3 regions of the Burkholderia singularis genome follow, and region 2 is predicted to be linked to each of the others. Evidence: predicted binding sites of a transcription regulator. Region 2 holds the regulator's gene; each other region holds the start of a gene.

Region 1 (7,235 bases), 360 kb from region 2:
GTGGGTGCTGGCGGCGGCGGGCTGGGCCTGCGCGGCGCAGGCCGCGCAACCGGCCGACAGCGGCATGATCGTGATTCCGGGACGTGGCGAATCGGCCGAAACGGCGCTCGCGAATGCGACGGCAAGCCCTCGCGCGGCGGATGCGGCCAATAGCGGCGAGACTGGAAAAGCCCGGGCGGCAAGCAGCGCTGCCCTCGGCGCCGGCCCTTCCGCGACGACGGACGACGCGCCCCTGGGCATGGCCGCGCAGCGCGTGCCGGCCGGCCGCGCCGTCGCCGCGCACGCGCAGCGCGAATATGCATGGCAAGTCGCGCCCGTCGCCTCGCAGGATGTGGGCACCGCCGCCGTCACCGCAACGGCCGACGCGCGAACGGCCGCAGCGCCGCCACGCGTGCCGCGTCAGCCGCGGCACCTCGAGCCGACACCAGCCATTCCCGGCGCGCCGCGCTCCGACGACGCGCCCGCCTCCATCGCGCCTCACACACTCGCCGCGCGCGGTGCGGCCGGCGCGCCGCGCGCGATACCAGCCAGGCCGCCGCTGCCGGCCTGCGCCGACGCGCCGGGATCAAGCGCGGCCGTTGTGCAAACATCGGCCGCGCGAACGCTTTGCGCATCGGCAAACGCATCCCGGCCGGCTTACGCCGCCGCGCGGCCCTCTCCGGCCATGCCGACCGCCGCAGGCCAAGACAGCGAAGCAATCCGCAGCGCAGCGCTTGCCTTCCTGCAGCAGCAGGCGGCAGGGCTGCCCGGCAAGGTCACCGTCACCGTCGCGCCCGCGCTCCCGCGCGGGCTGGCCGCGTGCGCGACGCTCGAACCGTTCCTGCCGACAGGCGCGCGCCTGTGGGGCCGCACGACGGTCGGCGTGCGCTGCGCGGGCGAGCGGCCGTGGACGCTCTATCTGCAAGCCAAGCTCACCGTGCAGGCGACCTACTACGTCGCCGCCCGCGCGCTCGCGCCCGGCGACACGCTGACGGCCGCCGATCTCGTCGCGCGCGAGGGCGACCTGACGTTGCTGCCGCTCGCCGTAATCACCGACCCGACGCAAGCCGTCGGCGCGAGCGCGCTGACGCGCGTTGCGGCCGGGCTGCCGCTGCGCCGGGATCTGCTGAAAAGCGCGGCGTCGGTGTCGATCGGGCAGACTGTGCGGGTGATTGCCTCGGGCCCGGGGTTCACGATCTCGGCCGAGGGCAGCGCGCTCGGCAACGCGGCGCCCGGCCAGCCGGTGCGGGTGCGCATGGCGGCGGGCCAGATCGTCACCGCGGTCGTCAAGGATGCGGCCACCGTCGAAATTTCCCTGTAGCGGCGCGCTGCGCGTGCGCAAACCGTCAAGAATTGCAAAGCTTCATCGATTCAGGGATTTACCCGCGCGCGAACACTAAAGTTCGGGCCTGCGCTGCCGTTATCGTGGCCAAACCCGTACAGGAACCGCCATCGTGAAAATCGATTCCCCTCCTGCGTCGAACACCCGGACGCTATCGAACGCCGGCCCGGGCACGGCGCGCTCACCGGCCGCCCCGGGCGCGGCCCAACCGGATGCGGGCGCCGCCAGCGCGCCGGCGCAAGGCGACGCGAACGTGAGCCTGTCCGGCCTGTCGTCGACGCTGCGCAGCCTCGCCGCATCGGGCAATGCGGATATCGACGTCGCGCAAGTCGAGTCGATCCGCGAGGCGATCCGCAACGGCACGCTGTCCATCGATACGAGCCGGATCGCCGACGGCATCCTGCAAACCGCCCGCGAACTGCTCAAGCAACCTTAGACGCCCCGCGCCGATCCGGCCGCGCCGCCGCAACGCCCCGGCGCGCCGGGCTCACGCGCGGCAAACCGAGCGAAACCAGATGAGAGACGAACTGCTGGCCACGATCACCGACGAACATGCGAGCGTCGAGGCGTTCGCGTCGCTGCTCGCCTATGAGGAAAAAGCGCTGACGACGCCCGAGCCGCTCGATGCGCTGCCGGGCCTCGTCGCCCGAAAGCTCGAACTGATCAACAAGCTCGCACGCCTCGAACGCGAGCGCGACGCGCTGCTCGCGTCGCTCGGTTTGCCGGCCGGCAAAAAAGGAATGGATCGCGCGGCCGAGGGCGACGTGCGCATCGCGAACGGCTGGCAGTTGTTACAGCAGGCAGCCGAGCGCGCTCGCCACGCCAACGCGATCAACGGGATGCTGATCCGAATCCGGATGGATCACAACGAGAAGGCGCTGGCGGTGCTGCGCGCGACACCGCAGCGCGCCGCGCTCTATGGGCCGGACGGGCGCCTCGGGGCTGCCACGCGCTGACCGTCCGCCGGTTCCGGCGTGCGCCGCGTGCGCTGCGTGCTGCGTGACCCGCCTGCGTCCGCGCGATCCTTATCGGCACCGTTTGCGGCCGCGCCGCATGAAAGCATGGCGCGAAGTGCACGCCGCGCGAATCGGGCCACCAGCCCGGTGGCCGTCGGCATCAACCGTCGGGTTCAACTGCCGGGTTCAACCGCCAAGTTCAACCGCCGTGCTCAACCGCCAGATTCAACCGCCAGGTTCAACCGCCGCGCTCAACCGCCAGATTCAATCGCCAGGCTCAACTGCCGTGCTTAACCGCCAGATTCAATCGCCAGGCTCAACTGCCGTGCTTAACCGCCAGATTCAACCGCCCTGCCAGCGCGCCACGTCTTCGTCACTTACTCGCCGCTTCCGATCGCCTGCGCCACCGCCCGCACTCGGGCGCGATGCACCGCGTCCTTGATCTGCGCCGGCTGGCCCGCAAACTGCTGCGCGATCGCGCCCGCATCGACCGAGCGTGCCGCGACGAGCGCCTGCCGCAGCCGCTCGGCCTGGGGATAAGGCTGCGTGCCGAATCCGAGCCGCCCGCGCGCGTCGGCTTCGCTCGCTTGCAGCGCCTCGGCGAAACGCGCGGGCTTGCGCAGCGCATCGGCGCGCTCGAAAAGCCGCACCAGCGCCGCCGCGCCCATCTCCATCACACGATGCAAATTGCCGTGTTCGCGCGCGACGAGCAGCGCCAGATCGCGGCACTCGTTCGGCACCCGCAACCGTTCGCATAACGGCTTGATCAGCTCGACGCTGCGTGCTTCGTGCCCGATATGGCGCGGCAACACCTCGGCAGGCGTGGTCGCCTTGCCGAGATCGTGCGTGAGCGCAGCGAAGCGCACCGGCAACGTGTAGCGTTGCTTCGCCGCGTAATCGATCACCATCATCACATGCACGCCCGTATCGACTTCCGGATGGTAGTCGGCGCGCTGCGGCACGCCGAACAGCGCGTCGATCTCGGGCAGAATCCGCGCGAGCGCGCCACAGTCGCGCAGCACCGCGAACATCCGCGACGGCTCGTCCTCCATCAGCCCGCGCGCAAGCTCCTGCCAAACCCGCTCGGGCACGAGCGCATCGACCTCGCCCGCGGCAACCATCTCTCGCATCAGCGCCAAGGTCTGCGGCGCGACGGAAAAATCGGCAAAGCGCGCGGCAAAGCGCGCGACACGCAAAATCCGCACCGGGTCCTCGACGAACGCGTCGCCGACATGCCGAAACAGCTTCGCGCGCAAATCCGCCTGTCCGCCGAACGGATCGACGATCGGCCCGATCAGCGTGCCGTCCGGACTCACCGCGCGCGCCATCGCGTTGATCGTCAGGTCGCGCCGCGCGAGATCCTGCTCGAGCGTCACGTCGGGGGCGAAATAGAACTGGAAGCCGTGATAGCCCGCCGCCGTCTTGCGCTCGGTGCGTGCGAGCGCGTATTCCTCGTGCGTGCGCGGATGCAGGAACACCGGAAAATCCTTGCCGACCGGCCTGAAGCCCTGCGCGGCCATCTGCTCGGGCGTCGCGCCGACCACCACGTAATCCTGGTCGCGCACCGGCAGGCCGAGCAATGCATCGCGGATCGCGCCGCCAACCGCGTAGATATTCATCGCGACGGCCCGTAGACGTCGATCACGGTCGTCTCGCGGCGCGCGGCGTCGATCCACTCGCGCACGGCCGGCAGCTCGACGACGCTCGCCGCGTAATCCCGTGCTTGCGGCGACAGCGCCACCGCGAACGCGCGAAAGCGCAGCACGACGGGCGCATACATCGCGTCGGCAATCGAGAACGCACCGAACAGGAACGGACCGCCCGACGCGGCCACACATTCGCGCCAGATCGCATCGACGCGCGCGACGTCGTCGAGCGCGGCCGGCGACAGCTCGCGCGCCGGCGGCGTGCCGCGAATATCGAGCGGCATCTCGCCGCGCAGCGCGGCAAAACCGGCGTGCATCTCGGCCGATACGCAGCGCGCCCGCGCCCGTGCGGCCGGATCGCGCGGCCAGAGCGCGTGCTGCGCGAAACGCTCCGCGAGCGTCTCGGCGATCGCGAGCGAATCCCATACCGGCACGCCGTCGTCGCCGACCAGGCACGGCATCTTGCCGGACGGCGAATACGCGCGAATCCGCGCCGCCGTATCGTCGCGGCGCAACTCGATCGACACCTCGTCGAACGGGATGCCAAAGTGCCGCATCAGCACCCACGGGCGCATCGACCACGACGAGTAATTCTTGTCTCCGACGACGAGTTTCATCCGATTCCTTTCCTTTTTCCTGCTCTGCCACACGCAGATCGAACGATCTGCGCAGCCGGCGGTCGGCCCGCCGAAGTTCCGCTCCGTCGCACGCGCCAACCGTCAGCGTCGCGCGCGCCAGCCGGCGAAGCGCGAATAGAGCGCCGTGTCGCCAATATACGCCGGCGCAACGCTCTCGACGCTCGCGGGCGCAATCCCCAGCTCCGGCGCGAGCGGCCCCGTCATCACGCTGGGCACCGACAGCGACGCGAGATTGTCGCGGGTGAGCAGCGGCTCGCCCGGCAATAGTTCGAATACGCGTGCCTGCATCCGCGCGAGCGCGGCGGGCAGCCTGACGATCCGCGCGCTGCGCCCGGCGAGCACGCCCGCATAGCGGACCAGCGCCTCGAGCCGGTACGTGCGCGGGCCGCCGAGTTCGTAGGTTTTGCCGCGCGTCGCATCGCGCGCGCACGCGTTTGCGAGCGCCTGCGCGACGTCGCCGACATAGACCGGCTGTATCAACGCATCCGGCATCGCGAGCGGCAACACCGGCAGCATGCGCTGCATCCGCGCGAACAGCGTAAGAAACGCATCGCCGGGGCCGAATACCACCGACGGCCGGAACACCGTCACATCGAGCGCGCCCATCGCGGCCCGCGCATGGAGCGCGGCTTCGCCGTCACCTTTGGAGCGCAGGTACATGCTTGGCGCGTGCGGATCGGCACCGAGCGCGCTCACGTGAATCACGCGCGGCACGCGCGCGTCGATGCACGCGGCGGCAAGCGACGCGGGCAGCGCCACATGCAGCCGCGCGAAGCGCTCGCCATACGGTGAGCCCCGTGCGCCATGCAGCACGCCGACGAGATTGACGGCCACCTGAGCGCCCGCGACGAAGCGGGCCAGTTCGCGCTCGTCGAACGCATCAAGCTCGACGATCTCGACAGGCAACATCGCAAGGTGACGCGCATGCTCGCGGCGGCGCGCGGCGATCCGCACGCGCGCGCCCGCGCCGACGAGCGTATTGACGAGCCGGCTGCCGATGAAGCCGGTGCCGCCGATGACGGCGATGGTCTGGCGCTGCATGATCTTGGCCCATCCATATTCCGCCGCGCAGCCAAGCGGCGAACAGCGGCGGCGGCGCATACGCGTCGACAGGCGCGGTGCGCCAACCCACCGGCCGCATCTTGGCGGCGGCCGGCGGGTGGCGCGCCGGCCTGCCCGGCCGCGCCGGGATACGCCGCATTCCAATGCACGCCGACGCGCTTGCGGCATGCGCGCGGCGCTCGTTACGGCTCGTTACGATTACGGCGCGATGAAACCGAGGCGCGCCTTCAACGACTGCGGCTTCTTCTCGAACAGCGCCGCATAAAACGTTTCGTTCGACAACACGTTCTTCACGTAGTCGCGCGTCTCGTTGAACGGAATCGTCTCCGCGAAAATCGCGCCCTCGACCGGCCGCGCGAGCGCCTGACGCCATTGGCTCGGCCGCCCCGGCCCCGCGTTGTAGCCGGCCGTGGCGAGCACCGCCGAATTGTCGAACTTCTGGTAGATGTCGGACAAATACCAGGTGCCAAGCTGCACGTTCGTATCGATGTCATGCATCTGCCCGCGCGACAACGGGCCCAACCCGAGCTTCCTCGCGACGAGTTGCGCGGTCGCCGGCATCAGTTGCATCAGGCCGCCCGCGCCCGCCGACGAACGCGCATTCGTAATGAAGCGCGATTCCTGGCGGATCAGCCCATACGCCCACTCGACGTCGAGCCCGTTTTGCTGCGCGTAGCGCTCGACGATATCGCGATATGGCGACGGGTAGCGCAACGTGAAATCGTGCTCCGACGTCGTGCGATCCGCCGTGTTGACGGTGCGATCGAGCAAATCGATGCGCTTGCCGTACTCGGCTGCCGCGAGCAACTGCCTGTCGGTCATCCCGCGCAGCGGCCAATTCCACTCGCGATTGCCTTCGAGCCGCAGATTGAGCGCATAGAAACGCTGCGCGAGCGCGAAACCCGGCACCTTGCGCATTGCGTCGATCTCCGCGTCCGATACCCGGGTGCGCGGCGGAATCACGGTCTTCTGCCCCAGTTCCTCACCGGCAAGCTGACCGTAGAAATTGAACTGCCCGGCGATCCGCTCGAATTCCTGGTTCGCCTTCAGCGTGTCGCCGCTTGCCTTCAGCGCGCGCGCGCGCCAGTAGATCCACGTCGTATCGTCACGCAGCGACGCGGGCATCTGTTCGATCGACCAGCGCACCATCGGCCAATCGCCCGCCAGCAACGCCGCGCGCGCGCGCCATTCGTAGGCGGCATTCGACAGCCGCGCATTCATCGATTGCCGATACCACACCACCGCCTGCGGCATGCGTTTGAGCGCCGCCTGAAAGCCGATCTCGCCCCAGCCGGCCGCCTGCTCGGCCGCGGACAGCGACGGCGCGAGCGACGTCAGTTGCCCCGCCGCGGCATCCGGATCGTTGCGCGCCATCCGCGTGATCGCGATGAGCGCGAGCTGCCGCGACGTCGCATCCGCGCCGATGCCGCGCGCGAGAAACAGCGGCGGCGCGCTCGTCGCCTGCTCGAAGCCCACCGGGCGCTCGCCGAGCATGTCGGCGATCTTACCGCCCGTGGTCGTGTAATTCTGCTCGTAAGCGAAACGCACCTGCGCCCATACGTCGTCGCTCGAGAACTGCTTGTTCGCGGCGAGCGCGCCGATCAGGTCGACG
Region 2 (7,235 bases):
CGGGTACGGACGGCGCCCGTGCGGGATCAGTAGCGATAGTGATCCGGCTTGAACGGGCCCGCCTTCGGCACGCCGATATATGCCGCCTGTTCTTCGGACAGCTCCGAGAGTTGCGCGCCGATCCGCGCGAGATGCAGGCGCGCGACCTTCTCGTCGAGGTGCTTCGGCAACACGTACACCTTGTTCTCGTACTCGGCGCCGCGCGTGAACAATTCGATTTGCGCGAGCGTCTGGTTCGTGAACGAGTTCGACATCACGAATGACGGGTGGCCCGTCGCGCAGCCGAGGTTCACGAGACGGCCTTCGGCCAGCAGGATCACGCGCTTGCCGTCCGGGAAGATGATGTGGTCGACCTGCGGCTTAATGTTTTCCCACTGGTACTGACGAGTCGACGCGACGTCGATTTCCGAATCGAAGTGACCGATGTTGCAGACGATCGCGTTATGGCGCATCGCCTTCATGTGATCGTGGTTGATCACGTGATAGTTGCCGGTCGCCGTCACGAAGATGTCGGCCTTGTCGGCCGCGTATTCCATCGTCACGACGCGGTAGCCTTCCATCGCCGCCTGCAGCGCGCAGATCGGATCGATCTCGGTGACCCAAACGGTGGCGCCCAGGCCGCGCAGCGACTGCGCGCAGCCCTTGCCGACGTCGCCGTAGCCCGCGACGAGCGCGATCTTGCCCGCGATCATCACGTCGGTCGCGCGCTTGATGCCGTCGACGAGCGATTCGCGGCAGCCGTACAGATTGTCGAACTTCGATTTCGTCACCGAGTCGTTCACATTGAACGCCGGGAACGGCAGACGGCCGTCCTTTTCCATCTGGTACAGGCGATGCACGCCCGTCGTGGTCTCTTCGGTCACGCCCTTGATGTGCGCGAGGCGCTTCGAGTACCACGTGCCGTCGATGTCGAGATGGCGCGCGATCGCCTTGTAGAGCGCGACTTCCTCCTCGTTGGTGGGCTTCGCGATCGCCGAGCGGTCCTTCTCTGCTTTCGCGCCGAGGATCAGCAGCAACGTGGCATCGCCGCCGTCGTCGAGAATCATGTTCGCGAACTCGCCGTTCGGCCATTCGAAGATGCGGTGCGTGAATTCCCAGTATTCGTCGAGCGATTCGCCCTTGAACGCGAACACCGGCGTGCCCGATTCGGCGATCGCGGCGGCCGCGTGATCCTGCGTCGAGAAAATGTTGCACGATGCCCAGCGGACTTCGGCGCCCAGCGCCTTCAGCGTTTCGATCAGCACGCCCGTTTGGATCGTCATGTGCAGCGAGCCGGCGATGCGCGCGCCCTTCAGCGGCTGCTGCGCCTTGTATTCGTCGCGGATCTGCACGAGGCCGGGCATTTCGGTCTCGGCGATGTTCAGCTCCTTGCGGCCCCAGCCGGCAAGCGAGATATCGGCGACGACGTAATCCTGTGCGGAATGGGAATCGATGACAGCGGCGTTCATCACGCCCTCCTTTCTAAAAAAGTTCTAGAAAATTGTGACGTGAGCGCCGTTCAAGTAAGCGGCCGGCAATGACGATGCCAAACCGCCTGGTTGACCGTTTCCGAGCCTGGCGGGCCGTGCCCGTCGCAACGCTCCTCGGAAACAGGAAAGGATTGTAGCAAATCGAGATGGATTTTTCCGCCGCGCGCGGCAAGCGCGCGCGAAGACCGGCCGCTCAGCCTTCGGCGGCCACCCACGCCTGCTCGCGCAGCTTCGCTCTGAGCCGCGCGACCGCCTGGCTATGCAACTGGCACACGCGCGACTCGCTGACCTCCAGCACCGCGCCGATCTCGCGCAGATTCAGCCCGCGCTCGTAGTACAGCGACATCAGCAGCTTCTCGCGCTCCGGCAGATTGTCGATCGCATCGACGAGCGCGCCGCGCAAATGATCGTCGAGCAGCGCGGCGAGCGGATCGGCGTGATCGGCACGATAGCGGTCGAGGAACGGTTCGTCGTCGGCGCAGCGGTCGAAATCCTCGTAGTAGATGAGCTGGCTGCCGTGCAGATCCTGCAGCATCGCCTGATACTCGGCGAGCGGCATCTGCAGGTGCGCGGCGATTTCGGTTTCGTGTGCCGCCCGCCCAAGCCGCTGCTCGACCTGATGCACCGCCTGCTCGACCTCGCGCGACGTCTTGCGCAGACTGCGCGGCAGCCAATCGTTGCTGCGCAGCTCGTCGAGCATCGCGCCTCGGATGCGCTGCGTGGCGTAAGTTTCAAACTGCGCGCCCTGATCTTCCTTGTAGCGGCCCGCCGCGTCGAGCAGGCCGATCATTCCGGCCTGAATCAGGTCGTCGAGATCCACGCTCGCCGGCATTTTCGCGACGAGCTGCAATCCGAGACGCCGCACGAGCGGCGCATATTGCGTCAGCACTTCGTCTTGGGAAATCTTTCCTTGAGCGTTGTACATCGTGGCCTCTGTTCGTCGTGGCATTCGTGGCGTTCAGGCGGCCCGCGCCGCGCCGTGCCCGAGCGCCGGATTGCCCGTGCGGCCGCGCCCCGCGCCCGGTGTGGCGCGCATCGGCCAATACAGCAGATCGGCGGCGATGCGCCGGTAGTCGCGCGCGGCGGCGGCCGACGGAAACGCATCGACGACGGTGCGCGCAAGCGAACGGGCGCGCTCGATCAGCGGATCGGCGGCAACGCACCCGGCATCCGCGAGCGACACCTGCAAATAGCGGCCCGCGACGCCCGCGAGGTTTTCGTAGGCGGCCCGCGCGTCGGCGGCGCTGTGCACGTGGTTGATCAGTACGCGGAATTGCGCAAATGCGTGCGCGTAATGCAGCCGCTTCATCCGCGCGTAAGCTTCGGTGATCGCCGATGCCGATACGCGCGTGACGACGATCACGTCATGCGCGTCGCGCGCGAGCATCGACAGCGCGCCGTCCGCATCGGGCTGCGCGTCGATCAGCACGACGTCGGCGGCGCCGTCGGCGAGCGCATCGCGCTGTGCGCCGCTGTAGCCGTCGCGCGCCAGCCGCGATGCCGCGCAGACCGAAAACCCGAGTTCGTGCCGCACCGGCTCGCCGTCGCGCAACCACGAGCCGCACAGCGTTGCCGCGATCGAGCGGACGTTCGCGCGCTCGTCGACGACGAGCACGTCCTTGCCGAGCGCGGCGAGCGCAGCGGCAAGGTTCGCGACCGCCGACGTGCAGCCGATGCCAGACGGCCCGCCCGTCACCACGACGAGCCGCGCGCCGCGCTGCGCGAGCAGGCGCCGCAGCCCCTCGGCCTGGTCGGCGATCCGCTTATCCAAAGCGGACCTCATGCGGCTCGGCGCCGGCGCGCGCGCTCAACGCGCTCAACATCGCCGGCAGGTCGTCGTCGCCGGGCACGAACGGCGAATCGTCGCGCGGTGCGCAGAATGCGCTCTTCAGCAGGAATTTTTTCGTCGCGACATACAGGTTCTCCGGCACCTTCTGGCCAGTCGATACGTAATGCACCGGCAGCTTGTAGCGGATCACCGTGTCGAGCGCGCCGCCCAGGTTGCTTGCCTCGTCGAGCTTCGTCAGGATGCAGCCGGCGAGATCCGGCGCGGCGGCATCAGGCCGGCCGGCCGCGCGGCGGTAAGCGTGAACGACTTCGTTGAGCGTATCGCCGTGACTCGTCGCGTTGAGCAGCAGCAGGCGCTGCACCGGCGTATCCGCGCCGTGCAGCATCGCGATCTGGTCGGATACCGCGCGGTCGCGCTGGCTCATGCCGATCGTATCGATCAGCACCATGTGCTTGTTGCGCAACTCCGCGAGCGCGAGCTGCAGATCGCCGCCGTCCTTCACCGCATGCACCGGCACGCCGAGAATCCGGCCGAAGATCCGCAGTTGTTCGTGGCCGCCGATCCGGTAGCTGTCGGTCGTCAGCAGGGCGACCTTGCTCGCGCCGAAGCGCATCACGCAACGCGCGGCGAGCTTCGCGGTGGTGGTCGTCTTGCCGACGCCCGTCGGCCCCATCAGCGCGAATACGCCGCCGCGTTCCATCAGCGCATCCTCGCTGTCGAGCACCGGCAGGTTCGCCGCGAGCACCGATTGCGCCCAGTCGGTCGCCGCGTCGAGCGTGCCGAGGCTGCCGCCTTCCGGCAGATGGTCGACGACGGTGCGTGCGAGCTGCGCGGAGAACCCCGCCGCGATGAGCCGCTTGGTCAGCGCGCCGTGCACCGGGCTGCGGCGCTGGCGCTCGTTCCATGCAAGGCCCGCGAACTGTTCGTCCATTCGCTCGCGCAGCGAACCGAGCGCCTGCATCACGGTATCGTTGACGACGCGCTCGAGCCGCGCGTTCACCGCATCCGCGACGCTGAGCGCCGTATCGTGCGGCTCGTGCAGGCCGGCTGGCTTCGATTTCGGCACGGACGCACCGGCCGCGGCCGGCATCCGGCGCGCGACGTTGCGCACGATGTCGCGCGCCCAGACGGGCGGCTCGCCCGCCGACGCAAGCGATTCACGCGACGCGGCGGCGCCTGTCGTCGCTGCGCGCGGGCCTGTGCCCGTGCTGGACGGCTTCTCGTGCTTGGCCAGCTGTTGCGTCAGCCGCTTCGCGTGCTCGACGAGCCACGGTGCCGGTTCGGACGGCGCGGCGGCGGGCGCGGCGGCCGCTGCGGGCGGGGTGTCGGCGACGGCTTGGCCGTCGTTGGCAAGCGAGGCATCGGCGGCCAGTCGGCCACGGACGGCAAATCGCGCGTCGGCAGCAGGCCGTTCGCCGGTTGCAGACCGGCTATCCGCAACGCCGCGGCCATCGGCAACCAATCGGCCATCGGCTGCGAATCGGTCGTCGGCTGCCGAGCACGCATTCGCGACGGGGCTGCCGTCGCTTGTCGCGCCGTCCGCAGCGGCAGACTGGAACGCGTGCGCGCCGATTCCTGCGGCGATGTCGGTTATCGCATCGGCCGACAGGTCGGCGCTCGCGCCGAACACCGATGAAAACACGTCCGGCAGCCCGCCCGTCGCATACGGATTCGAATTCGCCGCGATGCGCGGCGCCGACGCAGCCGCCGCGCCCAGCCCCGGCAGTGCGGCAGCCGAGGCCGACATCGCAAAAGGCGCGGCGCTTCCCGACGCCGCCTGCAATGCCGCCGGCGCGCCGGACACAGGCGCCGGGCCCGCCGTCTGCACGGGCCGCGGCCCCGCCGCGCGCACGCGCGCCTGCTGCTGCGCCTGCGCGCCGCCGTGTGCCTCGTCGCCAGCGGGACGGCGCGCCGAAATTTCCGCGAGTTCGTCGGCGGGCACCGCGACGATCTCGACGCGGCCGTCTTCGAGCGTCTTGTTGGACAACACCGCGGCGTCGGCGCCCATCGCCTCGCGCACGAGGCGCAGCGCATCGCGGCTCGTCGGACCAATGAATTTGCGAATGTTCAAGCGCTACTCCCGATGACGTTCATGACCTTGATCGCGCGCGTGTCCGGCACTTCGGCGTAGGACAGCACCTTCAATTGCGGCAGGCTGCGCCGCAGAAAGCGCGCGAGCATCGCGCGCAGCGCGTGCTGGACCAGCAGCACGGGCGGCAGCCCCATGTTCTGCTGGCGCAGCATCGCGTCCTGCGTGCCAACGAGCAACGTGTGCGCGAGCCCCGGCTCGAGGCCCGGATTCGGGCCGGTCGCGAGCGCCTGCGACAGCACGCGCTCGAGATTGGCGTCGAGCCCCATCACCTGCATCTCGCCCGAGCCTGGATACCATTGCTGCGTGATCGCGCGGCCAAGCGCGAGCCGTACCGCGGCGGTGAGGTCGTAGGGATCGGTGAGGCGGCCGGCCTGCTCGGACAATGCCTCGATGATCGTGCGCATGTCGCGGATCGGCACACCTTCGTCGAGCAGGTTTTGCAGCACTTTTTGCAACGTCGTCAGCGACACCGTCTTCGGCACCAGATCCTCGACGAGCGACGGCGCGTCGCGCCCGGTGCGCTCGATGAGCGCCTGCACTTCCTGCCGGCCAAGCAGCTCGGCCGCGTGCTGGACGACGAGGTGATTCAGGTGCGTGGCGACGACCGTGCTCGCGTCGACGACCGTATAGCCGTACACCTGCGCCTGCTCGCGCAGCGACGTATCGATCCACACGGCAGGCAGGCCGAACGCCGGGTCCTGCGTCGGCGCGCCGGGCAGCGCGGCCGTCACCTGCCCCGGATTGATCGCGAGCCACTGCCCCGGATACGCTTCGCCAACGCCGACCTCGACGCCCTTCAACGCGATCCGGTATGCGTTCGGCCGCAGTTCGAGGTTGTCGCGGATATGGATGACGGGCGGCAAGAAGCCGATTTCCTGAGCGAATTTCTTGCGGATGCTCTTGATGCGCTTGAGCAGCTCGCCGTCGCCATGCTTGTCGACGAGCGGAATCAGCCGGTAACCGACCTCCAGCCCGAGCGGGTCGATCAACGTCACGTCCTCCCAGCTCGCTTCGTGGCTGTCGGCCGGCAGCGCGGCGGGCGGGGCGATGTCGGCGATCGCGCCGGCCGCGCGCTTCGCGGCTTCGCGCCGGGCCATGGTCCGCGCGAGTGCGAGCGCGCCGCCGCCGAGCAGCAGGAATGCGGCATGCGGCATGTTCGGAATCAGCCCCATCAGCACGATGATCGAGCCGGTGATCGCGAGCACGCGCGGGTTGGTGAAAAGTTGCGTCGTGAGTTGCGTGCCGATGTCCTGGTCGGTCGCGACGCGCGACACGATCACGCCCGCCGCGGTCGAGATCACGAGCGACGGAATCTGCGCGACGAGGCCGTCGCCGATCGTCAGCAGCGTGTAGTTCTTGCCCGCCGCCGCGAAGCTCATGTCGTGCTGGGCGATTCCGACGATGAGCCCGCCGATCACGTTGATCGCCATGATGATGAGGCCCGCGATCGCATCGCCGCGCACGAACTTCGACGCGCCGTCCATCGAGCCGTAGAACTCCGCCTCCTGCGCCACCGCCTGACGGCGCTTTTTCGCCTGCTCCTCGTTGACGAGGCCGGCATTCAGATCGGCGTCGATCGCCATCTGCTTGCCGGGCATCGCGTCGAGCGTGAAACGTGCGGACACCTCGGCGATCCGCCCCGCGCCTTTCGTGATCACCATGAAGTTGATGATCATCAGGATCACGAACACGACAATGCCGACCGCGAAGTTGCCGCCGACGAGAAAATGGCCGAACGCCTCGATCACCTGGCCGGCCGCGTCCGGGCCGGTGTGACCCTCGAGCAGCACGATGCGCGTCGACGCGACGTTCAGCGACAGCCTGAGCAGCGTCGAGAACAGCAGCACGCTCGGAAATGCCGCGAAATCGAGCGGTTTCATCGTGT
Region 3 (7,235 bases), 370 kb from region 2:
TGCAGCGAGTTCGTCGACGTCACCGCCTGCATCGCTTTTACCTCCTGCACGCGGCCGCCCACCGACGCCTGCACGGTCAGCACGTTCGTCATCGTATTCGTCAGCTTTGTCGACGCGGTCGCGAGCGCGTTCGTCAGCGCGGTCGACGCGACCGGATCGCTGCCGACGGGCGCCTTCAGCACGGCGATCGCCGTGTCGAGCGTCGCGAACACGTCGGTGCCCGCCTGCGGCGCGGGCGTGACGGTGAACGTGTCGCCGGGTGCGGGCTTGCCCGACACCGCCACCGTCTGGCCGCCGAGATCGATGCCCGCGCCGGGCGAATAAGGTTGAGCGGCGCCGGTGGCCGGCGGGACGACCGTATTGTCCGTGACCGTGTAGGTCGGCGCGGCCGCCGTGCCGCCGAACGTGATCGTGAACTGGTGCGCATTGGCCGGATCGGACGCGCTCGCGATGCTCACCGCGCCGATCGTGCCCGAGCCGGTATTGCCCGCACCGGCGGCCGGCACCGGCAGGCTTCCCGCAAACGGCACCGACAGGAACACGCTCGCGCCGCTGTCGCCCTGCGCGATCGTGCGCGTATCGGCGATCTGCACGGTGCGCGCGCCGGGATCGCCGCTATACGTGACACCGCCGCCCGGCTTGTTCGAGAACGGCTGCGTCGTGGTCTGAAAGCCCGCGAACAGATAGTTGCCCGCGCCGTCCGCGGTGTTCGCGAGCGTCAGCAGATGGTCGCGCACGCCCTGGAGCTGCGCGGCGAGCGCGGCGCGGTCGGTGTCGGACAGTCCGCCGTCGCCCGCGTGCATCAGCAGGCTGTATGCGCTGTTCAACTGGGTGTTCACGCTGGCAAGCGCCGTGTCCTCCGTTTGCAGCGCGCTCAGCGCGCTTGCCTGATTCGACGTGTACTGTGCAAGCGCCGCCGACGCCGCCGACAACTGTACCGCCTGCGCGGCCGCGAGCGGATTGTCGGCGGGGGTCGTCAAGCTGATGCCGCTCGAGACTTGCTGGTAAAGCTGCGCGAGTTGCGCCTGCTGGTCGTTCATCATGCCGACGTTCAGGCTGTATAGCTGGGCGCTGGAAATACGCATCGCTCATCCTCCCCGCTCAATTGAACAGACCGAGCACGGTCTGGAACAGCGAGTTCGCCGTCTGGATCACTTTCGCGTTCGCCTGATAAAGCTGCTGATATTGCATCAGGTTCGCCGCCTCCTCGTTCTGGTTCACGCCGGACACCGACTGCTGCGCGGCCGTGGCCTGACCGATCAGCGCCGTCTGCGCGGCGCTCGACGCCTTCAACTGGCTCGCCGCATTGCCGATCGCGTTCACGTAGCTCGCATACGCGCCCGTCAGCGTCGCCGTGCCGCCGTTCATCGTCTTGCCGTTGACGAGCTTCGACAGCGCGAGCGCGTTGCGCCCGTCGTTCAGGCCCGTGTTCGCGGCGATCGTGAAGCGGTCGCCATCGGCGGGCGCACCCGACAACGTGACGGACACGCCGTTCATCACGCCGGCCGGCGCGGGCTGCACCGTGCTCGACACCGTCAGCGTCGCGCCGAGCGACGCGTCATACGGCACGCGCGTCGTCGGGCCCGTGATGTCGATCGAGGTCGGCGGCGTGCCCGCGATCGTGACCGTCGTGCCCGCCGGAAAGCCCGTCAGCGATTTCGCCGCCGCGTCGTAGATGAGCGTCGTCGTGCCGGACGGCAACTGGTAGCCCGCGCCCACCGCGCCTTGCGAGATCACGCCCGTTCCGCTGTTGGACGCCGCGCTCGCCGCAAGCACCGGCGAGGCCGCCGCGATCGCCGAGCCGTTGGAGGTGGCGAGCGCGAACGCGTCGAGCGCGCCGCGCGTCGGCAGCACGGTGAACGCGTCGCCGGCGGCCATCGTGCCGGTGATCGACAATTTGAGGCCGCCGAGCGTCGCCGGCAGCGTAGTCGACGTGCCGACGACGTTACCCGTCGCGCGATCGGTCAGCGCATACTTCGCGCCGTCGAACGACAACGTATAGTCGCCCGACGGCGGCTGCGTGCTGTCGGCAAACGACACGGCAAGCGCCGCGCCGCCGGTGTTGCGCTGATTCGCATAGACGGCCGGATTCGCGACGGTGAACAGATCGCCGCCCGGCTTGCCCGACAGGTCGATGCCAAGCGCATTCTGCGCGTTGACTTGCGCGGCAAAGCTCACCGCCAGCGCGCCGAGTTGCGCCTGAGCGGGATCGAGCGTCTGGCGGCGAAACTGGAGCAGGCCGCCGAGCGTGCCGCCCGTCAGCGACACGTCGGGCAGATATTGCGCCGCGCCCGGCGGATTCGTGCCCGCGATGCCCTGCGACACGATCGTGAGTTCGCTCGGATCGGACTGCGACGCAACGGCCGCGAGCTGGTAGCTCGCGCTGGAGACCACGAGCGGCTGCCCGCCCGCGAGGAACACGCTGTAATTGCCGTCGCTTTGCACCACCTGAACGCCGACGAGCTGCGAAAGATTCGACACCGCGAGATCGCGCTGATCGAGCAACTGATTCGGCGGCTGCCCTTGCGCGCTCGCGCCCGCGATCTGCTGATTGAGTTGCGCGATCTGCGCCGCGTAACCGTTGATTTGCGAGACGGCGCTCGTGAGTTGCGAATTCACGTTCTGACGCAATTGCGCATACTGCTGGCCGGCCGCGACGAGTTGGCTCGCGAGCGTTTGTGCGTTGCTCATCGCGGTTTGCCGCGTCGACGGATCGGACGCGCTGTTTGCCACCGTCTGCAGTCCGCTGAAATAGTTCGAAATCGCAGACGAGATGCCGGCCGTCGGGCTGCCGACGTAGTTGTTGAGCTGCGCGACGAGCGTGTAATACGTCGACAACGCGCTGCCCTGCGTTTGCGCGGCATTGAGCTGGTCCGACAGATACTGGCTGTACTGGCGCTCGACGCTCACCGTCGTCGCGCCTTGCGGCAGATAGCCGCTCGACGTGTATTGGCCGCCCGCCTCCGCAAACACGGGGCGCTCGACCGAATAGCCGGGTGTGGCCGAATTGCTGATGTTCTGGCCGGTGGTGGTGAGCCCCCAGAGCGCGGCGTTCAGGCCGCTGACCCCAAGGTTCATGAGGATATTGGACATGCGCGATCCTATTAGCCGGCCGCGCCGCGGCCGCCGGGTTGCGTGGATTCCAGGGATAACGGCCGCGCGTCGGAAAAATTGAGGCCGCGCGCGAAGCGGCGAACGCGCCGAAACGGCCGGGCGGAGCCCGGCGCATGAAACAGGACGAACGGCGGACGCGCCGGCCATACCGCCGACCGCGCATCGCGCCAGCGCGCGCATGCGTATGCATACGCATGCGCGCCACACCCGGCCTCGGCCGCTCGCCCGCGCGGATAGGCGCGGCCGGCGCGCAGACGCTGCGCTACGTGCGCGCGAGCTGCCGCCGCTTCATTTCGAGCTGCGTGATGAGCCGCTGCAACGTGTTTTCCGTGCTGCCCGGCAGCGACACGAAGCGAAACCCGAGCTGATGACGGCATGTGCCGCTCGGCGCGCGGGTGGAACTGTGCGCGACGAGTTGCAGGTCGAGCGACAGCATCCCGTGCCCGTTCAGGTTCAGCTCGACATCGCATAGCGTCGTGCCGAGTTCGAGCGCGGCGACGCGTTCGTCGGCCGTGCGCAACCCGAGGCCGCCGAGCGACAGATTGTGGATTTCGAACAGAAAATGCTCGCCGTCCGGCAACTTGCCGCGGCAGACGAACGGATCGACGAGCGGCGCATCGACGCGGAAGTACTCGCGGCGCTGTACGCAGTAAAGCACCTCGGGAAAATCGGCTTCGAACGCGGGCAAACCTTCGAAGCGGGTTTCGCGCGGCGGCGCGGTGGAGAATTCAACGCGTATGCCGTCCGGCGCCGCGCGGAACTCGCAGCACGGGGCGGCAAGCATGCCCGCGTTCTGCTCGGCGAGCGCGCCCCAGTCGAACACGAAGGTTCGCGCGCCGACATCGACGTCGAGAATGCGGGTAACGAGCTGGCCGCCGCGATATTCGACGGTTAAAAAATCCCTGCGATTGACAAGATTGCGCAACTGCACGCCGATCTCGAGCGGATTACGGCGACCGAAATCATGGCCGGTAGGCGCAATGGCGCCTTCGCCCTGACGAGTCGATTGTTCGGTGTTCATGGCTTGCCGGTATTTATCTTGATGCGCCCATGTCCTGCTTCCCCGAGGCGCGGAAAGACCGGGCTCAGTGCGCCCGATCACTGGTCTCTTGCATTTAGCGGCAACAGCAGCGCAAAGTTTAGATCGAATCCGTTTTATATTTTTGTTAGCAAACGTCAAAACCGCGCGAATCCCCGGCAATCTCTCAGTTCGATGCCGCAGGGGCGCGCGGCATCGGCCATCAGCCAATCTGCTGCATGATCGAAATCAGTTTCTTCGCATAGGCCGGATCAGTCGCGTAGCCCGCCTTCTGCATACCGTGCGCGAAACCCTCTACGCTCTGTCCGGCGTTCAGCACGCCGGCATAACGCGGATTGTTTTTCAACAGATTGGCATAGTCGGTCATCGCATGCTCGTATGAATCGTATGCGCGGAACTGTGCGACGACGCGGCGCGGCCGGCCCTCCACGTATTCGGTCGTCACAGCCAACACCGTGCGCCCGCGCCAGCCCTTGGTCGCCTTGATACCGAATACGTTATAGCTCGTCGCGCCGTCCGCGCCGCGAATCTCGCGCTTGCCCCAGCCCGATTCGAGCGCCGCCTGGCCGACGATGAAACGCGCCGGCACGCCCGTGGCGGCGCTCGCCGCCTGTGCCGCGCCGGCCAGCTTGTCGACGAATGCGTCCACCTGCGCCGAACCGTCGCCGCCGCTGCCGCCTCCCTTCGGCGGCATCAGCGCGCTTGCCGCCGAATAGCCGCGGCTCGCGAGCGCGCCGTGGCGCGAAGGCGCGCCCGCATACGCGGCCGCGAGCGCGCTCATCGCCGCGAGGCCGCCTTCGTCCTGCGCATCCGGCGCACCGGCCGCGCCAAACGCGCCGTTCGTCTGACGCAGCAGCTGCTTGGCCAGCGCATCGGCAACGCCGATGCCCTTCGACGACATCTGCTGCGCAAGCTGCTGATCGAGCATCGACGTATACATTTTCGATGCGCTCGAATCGAGCAGCCCCCCGGACGGCGTCGCGTCGCGCATGCTCTTGAGCATCATTTGCGTGAACATCGCGTCGAACTGGCCCGCGACCATTTTCACGCCGTCGCGCGGCGCGGCCGTCGCGGCCTTCGCGCGCATCGCGTCGAACCCCTGCATATCGAGCGCGAAGCGCTGCGACAGATCGTTTGCCTTCGTGAAATTCGTCATCCGGATGCCCCTCAGATGATTTCCAGATCCGCGCGCAGTGCGCCGGCTGCCTTCATCGCCTGCAAAATCGAGATCAAGTCCGCCGGCGTCGCGCCGAGCGCGTTCAGCGCCTTCACCACGTCGGCAAGGTTCGCCCCGGCCGTCACCATCTTCAGTGCGCCGTTGTCCTGCTTCAATTGAATCTGCGATTGCTGCGCGACGACGGTTTGCCCGTTCGAGAACGGCCCCGGCTGCGACACGACGGGCTGCGTGTTGACGACCACCGACAGGTTGCCGTGCGCGACCGCGCAGCTTTGCAGCGTCACCATCTGGTTCATCACGATCGAGCCCGTGCGCGCGTTCAGGATCACCTTCGCCGCGGCCTTCTCGGGGCTCACGTCGAGATTCTGCAGCCGCGCCATGAATGCGACTTGTTGCGCCGAATCGGCGGGCGCGGCCAGCTGGATCGTGCGCCCGTCGAGCGCCGTCGCAGTGCCCGGCCCGAAGCTCGCATTGACCGCCGAGACGATCCGCTGCGCGGTGCCGTAATCCATATCGTTCAATTGCAGTTGCAGCGTGCCGTTCATCTGCGCGAGCGCATTCGGCACGGCCCGCTCGACGATCGCGCCGCCGGCGATCCGGCCCGCCGCAAGCTGGTTCACCTGCACCCGGCTGCCGTTCGCGCTCGCGCCCGCGCCGCCGACCGCGAGATTGCCCTGCGCGAGCGCATAGACCTGGCCGTCCGCGCCCTTCATCGGCGTGAGCAGCAGCGTGCCGCCGCGCAAGCTCTTCGCATTGCCGAGCGACGACACCGTCACGTCGATCGCCTCGCCCGGCCGCGCGAACGGCGGCAGTGTCGCCGTCACCATCACCGCCGCGACGTTTTTCAATTGCATGTTCGACAGCGTCGACGCGCCGCCGCCATTCGTTGCGCCGTTGTTGATCGAAATGCCGAGATTCGCAAGCATGTTCGCGAGCGTCTGCGTCGTGAACGGCGTCTGCATGGTCTGGTCGCCGGTGCCATCGAGGCCGACGACAAGGCCGTAGCCGATCAGCGGGTTATCGCGCACGCCCTGAATTTGCGCGAGATCCTTCAGACGCTCCGCGTGCGCCGCGCATGGCGCGACGAGCACGCATGCGCTAATGGCGAGCAGTACGGCAGCGAACCCGCAGCGTGCCACGGCAACCGTGCGGCCGCGCACCGCAGCCACGCGCGCCATGCGATCGGCCCGGGCGTCTGCCGTTTCGGCTGCGCCTGCAGTCGATCGCGCGCGCGCAGCGGCAGCGGCAGCGGCAGCGGCAGCGGCAGCGGCGCGCATCATCATCGCAATCATGGCGCAGGCTGCCGGCCAAAGCCGCGGGCGCTGCGCCCGCGCGAGCGGATCACGCATCGAACCATCCATCGGAACGCGCATCGCCGTCACCACGGAGATACGTTGAGAAAAAAGCGTTGCAGCCAACCCATCGTTTCGGCCTCGTTGATATAGCCCTTGGCCGAATACTCAATCTTCGCGTCGGCGACTTGCGTCGAGTAGACCGAATTCGCGCCCGAAATCGTGTTCGGATTGACGACGCCCGAGAAGCGCACGAATTCGTTGCCCTGATTGATCAGCATCTGCTTCTCGCCGGACACGACGAGATTGCCGTTAGGCAGCACGTTCGTCACCGTCACGGTGATCGTGCCGTTGAACGTGTTCGCCGCGCTCGCGCCGCCCGTCGACGTAAATTTGTTCGCGCCTTCGGCAGACAGATTCGCCTTGTTGAACAGGCCGCCCAGAAAACCGGCCGTCGGCACGTCGAAGTTCGTGTTGCCCTGCCGGTTCGTGTTCGCGCCTGACGATTTCGTCGCGTTGATGTTCTCCGCGATCACGATCGTCAGGATGTCGCCGACGTTGCGCGGGCGTTGATCCTCGAACAGCGGCCGGCCTGCATAGCCGGGGTTGTAGA

Evidence for each region. Region 2 encodes FliA, which starts transcription of late flagellar genes. Its sites were predicted from a motif close to CTAAAGTTTNNNNNNNNNNNGCCGNTA; they were not measured.
Region 1: a site for FliA is predicted at 1,376-1,402, ahead of flgM (flagellar biosynthesis anti-sigma factor FlgM). Genes of this name have one in related genera too.
Region 3: a site for FliA is predicted at 3,150-3,176, ahead of flgK (flagellar hook-associated protein FlgK). Genes of this name have one in related genera too.

What each region holds. Positions count from the first base shown of each region.
Region 1 covers NZ_CP013448.1:124,981-132,215, forward strand. Annotated here, with positions in the region: gene flgA (flagellar basal body P-ring formation chaperone FlgA) at 1-1,300, shown strand, start outside; gene flgM (flagellar biosynthesis anti-sigma factor FlgM) at 1,434-1,757, shown strand; gene AQ611_RS00600 (flagella synthesis protein FlgN) at 1,837-2,277, shown strand; gene AQ611_RS00605 (multifunctional CCA addition/repair protein) at 2,655-3,896, opposite strand; gene AQ611_RS00610 (glutathione S-transferase family protein) at 3,893-4,540, opposite strand; gene AQ611_RS00615 (complex I NDUFA9 subunit family protein) at 4,643-5,602, opposite strand; gene AQ611_RS00620 (lytic transglycosylase domain-containing protein) at 5,822-7,235, opposite strand, start outside.
Region 2 covers NZ_CP013448.1:481,818-489,052, reverse strand. Annotated here, with positions in the region: gene ahcY (adenosylhomocysteinase) at 27-1,448, opposite strand; S-adenosyl-L-homocysteine riboswitch at 1,483-1,591, opposite strand; gene AQ611_RS02215 (RNA polymerase sigma factor FliA) at 1,663-2,394, opposite strand; gene AQ611_RS02210 (MinD/ParA family ATP-binding protein) at 2,428-3,240, opposite strand; gene flhF (flagellar biosynthesis GTPase FlhF) at 3,233-5,329, opposite strand; gene flhA (flagellar biosynthesis protein FlhA) at 5,326-7,235, opposite strand, start outside.
Region 3 covers NZ_CP013448.1:112,278-119,512, forward strand. Annotated here, with positions in the region: gene flgL (flagellar hook-associated protein FlgL) at 1-1,085, opposite strand, end outside; gene flgK (flagellar hook-associated protein FlgK) at 1,102-3,093, opposite strand; gene AQ611_RS00540 (flagellar brake protein) at 3,377-4,135, opposite strand; gene flgJ (flagellar assembly peptidoglycan hydrolase FlgJ) at 4,356-5,309, opposite strand; gene AQ611_RS00550 (flagellar basal body P-ring protein FlgI) at 5,321-6,508, opposite strand; gene flgH (flagellar basal body L-ring protein FlgH) at 6,709-7,235, opposite strand, start outside.